3 regions of the Chelatococcus sp. HY11 genome follow, and region 3 is predicted to be linked to each of the others. Evidence: riboswitches for the same ligand, from Rfam matches in the RefSeq annotation. Region 3 holds a riboswitch; each other region holds the start of a gene.
The links. A riboswitch is a leader RNA that binds a small molecule or an ion and turns the genes downstream of it on or off. The one in region 3 is predicted to bind cobalamin.

Region 1: another riboswitch for cobalamin. It lies ahead of metE (5-methyltetrahydropteroyltriglutamate--homocysteine S-methyltransferase); the one in region 3 lies ahead of KIO74_RS21005 (CbtB domain-containing protein).
Region 2: another riboswitch for cobalamin. It lies ahead of KIO74_RS14525 (ribonucleoside-diphosphate reductase subunit alpha); the one in region 3 lies ahead of KIO74_RS21005 (CbtB domain-containing protein).

Annotation. Positions count from the first base shown of each region.
Region 1 covers NZ_JAHBRX010000001.1:544,866-547,123, forward strand. The annotation lists gene metE (5-methyltetrahydropteroyltriglutamate--homocysteine S-methyltransferase) at 1-1,151, opposite strand, end outside; cobalamin riboswitch at 1,261-1,463, opposite strand; tRNA gene KIO74_RS02665 (tRNA-Thr) at 1,802-1,876, opposite strand.
Region 2 covers NZ_JAHBRX010000001.1:3,169,869-3,172,126, forward strand. The annotation lists gene KIO74_RS14525 (ribonucleoside-diphosphate reductase subunit alpha) at 1-866, opposite strand, end outside; cobalamin riboswitch at 991-1,205, opposite strand; gene KIO74_RS14530 (disulfide bond formation protein B) at 1,270-1,782, opposite strand; gene KIO74_RS14535 (YqaA family protein) at 1,823-2,258, opposite strand, start outside.
Region 3 covers NZ_JAHBRX010000001.1:4,603,089-4,605,346, forward strand. The annotation lists gene KIO74_RS21000 (MFS transporter) at 1-1,058, shown strand, start outside; cobalamin riboswitch at 1,093-1,308, shown strand; gene KIO74_RS21005 (CbtB domain-containing protein) at 1,342-1,515, shown strand; gene KIO74_RS21010 (CbtA family protein) at 1,523-2,258, shown strand, end outside.

The DNA of each region.
Region 1 (2,258 bases), 4.1 Mb from region 3:
ATTTTCTGCACGGCGAAGGAGAGCCAGCCCCTCACTTCGGGATCGAGGTTCGTTTCCAGTTCGAGGTCGAGCGGGCTGTGCAGCAGCGAGCAGGATGGCGCGATCTGGACATGGTCGGTCCCGCGCTTCGCGGCGACGGGCGCCACCCGGGCCAGGACTTTCTCCAGATCCGTGCGCCAGATGTTGCGGCCATCGACGACACCTAGTGACAGGACAAGGCCACGCGGCGCCTTGGCGAGAACTGCATCGAGCTGCTCCGGCGCACGCACCAGATCGACATGCAAGCCCGCGACGTGCAGCGAGAGCGCGGTGTCCAGGTTATCGCCGATGCTGCCGAAATAGGTGGCGAGCATGATTTTCAGATCCGGCAAGGCATGGGCGAACAGCGCGTAGGCGCGACGCAGCGCCTCGCGCGCGGGTTTGTCGAGATCGAGCACGAGGCAGGGCTCATCGATCTGGACCCATGTCGCGCCATTGGCGGCAAGCCGGCGCAGGACATCGACATAGACCGGCAGCAGGTCACCCAGAAGCGTCAGCGGGTCGAAGGACGGATCCTTTGCCTTGCCGAGACGCAGGAAGGTGACGGGGCCGAGCAGGACCGGACGGGTCTCGAAACCGAGGGATTTTGCCTCGCGGTACTCCTCGACCGGCTTGAGGGAGGCGAGCGCAAAGCGCTGCCCGGCCTCGAATTCCGGCACCATGTAGTGATAGTTGGTGTCGAACCACTTCGTCATTTCCTGGGCCGGGACGCCATGGGAAGCCGGGACACCATGAGGCGCGCCATGATCGTGGTGGCCATGGCCGCAGGCGTGAGGTTGCGCGTCCCCCTGCGAGCCGCGCGCCATCGCGAAATAGGTCGCGAGCGACACCGGGCCGCCCGTCCAGCCATAAGCGGCGGGGATGGCGCCGACCATCACGCTGGTGTCGAGCACCTGATCGTAGAAAGAAAAGTCATTGGATGGGATGGTCGTGATCCCCTGGGATTTCTGGCGCGCCCAGTTGGCCGCGCGCAGGGCGGAGGCGGCTTCCAGCAATGCCTTCTCGTCGGACTTGCCGGACCAGAAACTCTCAAGCGCGATCTTGAGTTCGCGGCGCGGACCGATGCGCGGCGTGCCGAGCGTCGCGATGCCAATGGATGATGATCGATACATAGGCTTAACCCCAAAATTGGGGGCAAAGGCCAGAGCGGACGCGGGACGATCACCGGCCGAACAGAGATCCGGGCGAGCCGTCGAGCGCACCACCGGGACACCCCGCCCGTGGACGTTGTTCGCCACGGCAGGTCTCCTGGCTCGCAGGTCGTCGCCTCCACCCGTCTTCCCAAGGCTATCGCCTCAGTGACATCGTGGGCATCGGCTCGCCGCTTACAGTTGCGGGGGCAGCGCCGGCATTTCACCGGCTTCCCTCTTAGCCCCGACGCGCCGCAGGCGGCATGTCGGGGAACCATGGCATGCGCATCTTGAGCTGCGTCGGCGGGCAAGTCAATGTCATATAAAGAGTTGTTTATATCTTTACATCGATGCTGTGAGGTAGACGCCCGCGATAGGGGCCTCTGTCGGTTTCATACGCTTTCGATCCCGTTGCGGCGATGACACGCCCGGCGGCCGATCGCGGATTTTTGGCTCGGCGCTGGAAAACGCTGCGTGAGCTCCCGAATCATCCGAGCCGTCTGGAGACAGGCGCGCCCGTCCCGCTTCCGAGATGCGAGGCGACTTTCCAGGCCACCGGTCCCGCAAGAGGGGTTCCTACGCTGTTATCTTAACAGATCGCGGGCAACTTGGCCGGTGTTCGGCGGGGAATGTGGTGCCGGCGGAGAGGATCGAACTCCCGACCTTCGGTTTACAAAACCGCTGCACTACCGCTGTGCTACGCCGGCCCTTGCGGCACCGATGAGGTGCCTATTCACTACTCGTCCAGATCAGGCGCTCGTGAAGCGCATGATTCAGAGTCGCTTTCCGCCGCCTGATCACAAACCAAATCTCTCAACCAGCTTAATTCAACCGGTGGCGTGGTGCGCGTGGGTGTCTCGGCTACCAGTCTTTGCGGGAATCCGCAAGGGGCGTTGGCGACAGGAGCGGTGATTGGGCCCAAGGTGTATCTCTTGCGATGGCGCGGCTGTCTTCAAGACCCAATTGTTTCGGGGCGATCATGATTGGGGGGTTATCGCCAGTCCCGATGCGGGCGGTGCGAGCAAAAGATTTTCACGCCTTGTCAAGGCCGTGCTTGCGGCCACGTTAGGCCACAATGGGCGATCATTT
Region 2 (2,258 bases), 1.4 Mb from region 3:
TTCAGCGCGGCGGCGAGGCGGGCCAGATCGAAGCGGGCGAGCTCAGGGTCGAGAAGCTCATTGTCGATGCCAGTCTTCACGTAAGCGTGGAAATAGCTCGGGTAGCGCTCGGCCATCTCGGCCTGCGTCGCCTCCTCCGCGCGGCCGAAGACGAAGCTCAAGGCCTCGCGCCGCAGCTTGTCGTTCAAGAGCCGCGCGGAAACCTTGGCATAGTCCGGCTCGGTCTCGACAAGGGTGCGGGCCGCGAGGATCGGCGCGAGCGCCAGTTCGTCCCGGCTGATGCCGTCGTAGAGGTTGCGGCGCGCCTCCGTGAGGATCGCCTCAGCGGTCACGCCTTCGAGACCGGCGCAGGCTTCCGCGATGATGGCGGCAAGGCGCGCCTCGTCGAGCGGCACAAGTTCGCCGTCAGCGCCCTTCATGCGAAGGTGTGGCTGCTCCGGCGTCGTCGTCGCGTCATTGGCGGCGCGGGCGCGCTCGCGGGCACGCTCCTCGCGATAGAGCACATAGGCGCGCGCGGCCTTGTGATGCTCGCTGCGCATGAGGGCGAGCTCGACCTGGTCCTGCACATCCTCGATGTGGAAGGTACGCCCGGCATCGGCGCGACGGGTCAGCGCGGCGACAATCTGGCCGGTGAGATCAGCGACGATGTCGTGCACGCGGCGCGAGGCGGCGGCGCTCGATCCTTCGACGGCGAGGAACGCCTTCGTCAGCGCAACGGCGATCTTCGACGGGTCGAACGGCGTCACAGCGCCGTTGCGGCGGATGAGCTGGTATCCCGGCTCAGCGGCCGCGCGGGGGGCGCCCGTCACACCAGCGGGCGAGCGTGACAGCCTGGCTTCGGTTTCGCGGGCTTCGGTTTCGGTCATCAAGGACATCGGCAACACACCCCATTCTTGGGGGCAAAGGCCGAGCGGACGCGCAAACAGGAGCGCCCGGCAGCCTTCCGCCGCGACAAACTCCAGGCGATCCACCGGGGCACCCCGCCCGAGGACAATCTCAATCGTCGCGGCAGGTCTCCTGGCTGTGGATCGCCGCCCACGCCCTGCCTTCCCGGCGCCATGCGACGCCAGTGACATCAGTTGGACGTAGACTCACCACTTACAGTTGCGGGGGCAGCTTCGGTTTGGCGGTGCCAAAGCTCCGCGCCCGAATTCCCTCTTGCCCGCTCGAATACGAATCGAGCGACCGTGACCACTAGATATAGGGGGTAATTGCCCGCTTATGTCAATATATGCGATATCTCGGCGCGGCGTGGGATCACGGCCAGGGTTAATTTTTCCTCATTTTCCCCAGGCCGCCGAGCGCGAGCAGCGCAAGGCCGAGCGAGGCGAGCGCACTCCAGCCGGCGAGCGAAACACCCAGGAAACGCCAGGCGGCCTCGTCGCAGCGCACCACGCGGGTGGTCTGCAGGTTCTTGAGAAAATCATTGAGGCCGACATTGTTGTTCATGGGGCCGGTGCAATCCGCAGGCCCCTGCCACAAATGCCACTCCGCGCCGCTGTGGTAGACGCCGAGGCCGGCGTTGTAGAGGAACGCGACCGCGATGATGCCGAAGCCTATCCAGCGCAGGCCCACGAACAGCCGGTCACGCCGCTCATCGGGCAGAAGCGCGAGCACCGCCGCTATCGGCATCGCGAGATAGTAGGGCTGGCGCTGTTTGAGACAAAGCTCACAGGGCTTCAGCCCCAGCACGTACTCAAAATAATAGGCGCCGCCGATGAGGGCGACGCAAATGACGAGGATCGTCAGTGCAACAAGGCGTGGGCGCGAGAGAAGGGACATTGAACGCTCGTGAGGCGAGGCGCCCTGTCGATGCGCGCCCCTAGAATATATAGCGGACGGCCACGAAGCCGCCGATGATGGTGGCAAACAGGATGATTGCGGCCAGACCGAGGTTGCGCTCCAGGATTTCCTTGGCGGGAGCCCCGAAACGGTTGACCAGCGCGGCGAGAATATAGAACCGCAGGCCCCGGGTGATGATTGACAGTATCGTGAACCACAGAAGGTCGTAGCCGGCAAAGCCGGATGTGATGGTCACCAGCTTGTAGGGGATAGGCGTGAGGCCCTTGATCAGGATGATCCATTCGCCATAGGCCGCATAGGCCTGCCGGAAAGCCTCGACATTGTCACCGTAACCATAAGCCTGGATGATCCAGGCGCCGAGCGTGTCATAGAGCACCGCGCCGATGGCATAGCCGAACAAGCCGCCAATGACCGACGCCACCGTGCAGACACCGGCATAGAAAAAGGCCTTGTCC
Region 3 (2,258 bases):
GCCTCGCGGCGTTCCTGCCCGTCATCAGTCTCGTGCTGGTGACCGGCCATGTGGCCGATCGGGTGGACCGCCGGCTCATCATGATGGCCTGTTTCGCTTTGAACACGCTCATCTGTGTCGGTCTCGCCCTCTTCGCCATCTGGCAGCCGCCCGAGGTTTGGCCGCTCTATGCGCTCGTCGTGCTGATGGGCGTGGCGCGGGCCTTCTACCAGCCGGCAAGCCAGGCCTTCGTGCCGAATCTCGTGCCTCGGCACCTCTTCGGCCAAGCCATAGCCTGGAGTTCATCGATCGGGCAGGTCGCTGTCATCGCCGGTCCGGCGATCGGTGGCCTCCTGTATATCGCGGGCGCCCATGTCGCTTTTGGGGGCGCGGCCCTGCTCTTCCTCGTGGCGGCGGTCGCGGTGACGCTGATCCGCCTGCGTGCGGAGAAGGTTCCGGCATCGAAGGTCAACTGGTCGACGCTCATCGCAGGATTGACCTTCATCCGCGGCAAGCCTGTGCTCTTCGGCGCCATCACGCTCGATCTCTTCGGCGTGCTGCTTGGCGGCGCGACCGCGCTCCTGCCCATCTATGCCAGCGACATCCTGCATATCGGCCCGGCGGGCCTGGGGCTTCTACGCAGCGCCCCGGCGGTGGGAGCGGCGGCGATGGCCCTGGTGCTGGCGCATCACCCGATCGCGCGCAACGCCGGCAAGCGCATGTTCGGCGCCGTCATCCTGTTCGGGCTGGCGACCATCGTCTTCGGCCTGTCGACGAACTTCTACCTGTCGCTTGGCGCGCTGGTCGTCCTCGGCGCCTCGGACATGATCAGCGTGTTCGTTCGCCAGACGCTCGTCCAGGCCGATACGCCGGATACCATGCGCGGCCGGGTGGCTGCCGTGAACACGGTGTTCATCGGCGCCTCGAACCAGCTCGGTGAATTCGAGTCCGGCACGCTGGCGGCCTTCATCGGCGCGGCGCCGGCCGTCGCGCTGGGCGGCCTTGGAACCATTGCCATCGCCTTGGCGTGGACCCGGCTATTTCCGACACTGCTCCACCGCGACAAGCTCGTCGAATAAGGTTGGCGCGTTGACTTTTGGCGGGAGTAGGCGTCTAGCTTCGGCAAGCGATGGTCCTCGTCAGAGGTCAAAAGGGAATGCCGGTGCGGGGTGTGTCACCCCAAGGCCGGAGCTGCCCCCGCAACTGTGAGCGGTTGAGGCGCGAACCACGACAGCCACTGGATCTGCCGTCCTTCCGGCGGGGGTCTGGGAAGGCGGTTCGCTCCGATGATCCGCAAGCCAGGAGACCTGCCTTCGCGATGGAAGCCATGGAACTGCCGGTGGGGCAGTGAAGGAGGTCGCGGTGTCGAATGTTGCTGTTGCGGGATTGGGTTCTCGCGCTGAGGTATTGAAAGTTGCCCTTGTTGCCTTTGCCATGGGCGTTGCCCTGGTGTTCGTGACGGGTTTCGCGCATCCCGAGGCCGTCCACAACGCGGCCCATGACACGCGCCACGCGCTGAGCTTTCCCTGCCACTGATCGCGGCATGTTCAATCGTGTGCTGGCCGTTGCCCTGGTGGCCGGCCTTGTTGCGGGACTTGCGATCGCGGTCCTGCAGCATTTCACCACGACTCCGCTGATCCTGGCCGGCGAAAAATTCGAGAAACCCGAGGGCACCGCCGCGCTTGGCGGCATGTCCGCCGGCCTGTTCGGCGCCCACATGGTTCAGACATCGGGCGTCATGCTGGCACATAACGTCGTCAAGGCGCATGCGCCGACAGGCGAAGGCGGCGACCACGCCGAGGGCTGGAGCCCCGCCGATGGCTTGGAGCGATCGGCCTTCACCGGGCTTACCACCATCGTCACAGCGATCGGTTTTGCCTTGATCCTGATGGCGGCTCTCCTGGTGGCGGGCGAGACGATCGATGTCCGGAGCGCGCTCGCCTTCGCGGCGGCGGCCTTCGTCGCAACCGGTCTCGCGCCAGCCCTGGGGCTCGCTCCCGAGCTGCCGGGGAGCGCGGCCGGGCCGCTCGTCGCGCGGCAGATCTGGTGGGTGTCCACCGCCGTCGCGACGGCAGTCGCGCTGTGGCTCCTCATCCGCACACCGGCTGTCTGGGCGAAGATCATCGGCATCCTCCTGCTCATCGCGCCACATGTCGTTGGCGCGCCGCATCCGGAGGCCTATGCCAGCGGCGCGCCCGCCGAGCTTGCCGGCCATTTCGCCGCGGCCTCGCTCGTCGTGCACGCGGCTTTGTGGGCCGCGGTCGCGGTCGCCGTCGGTT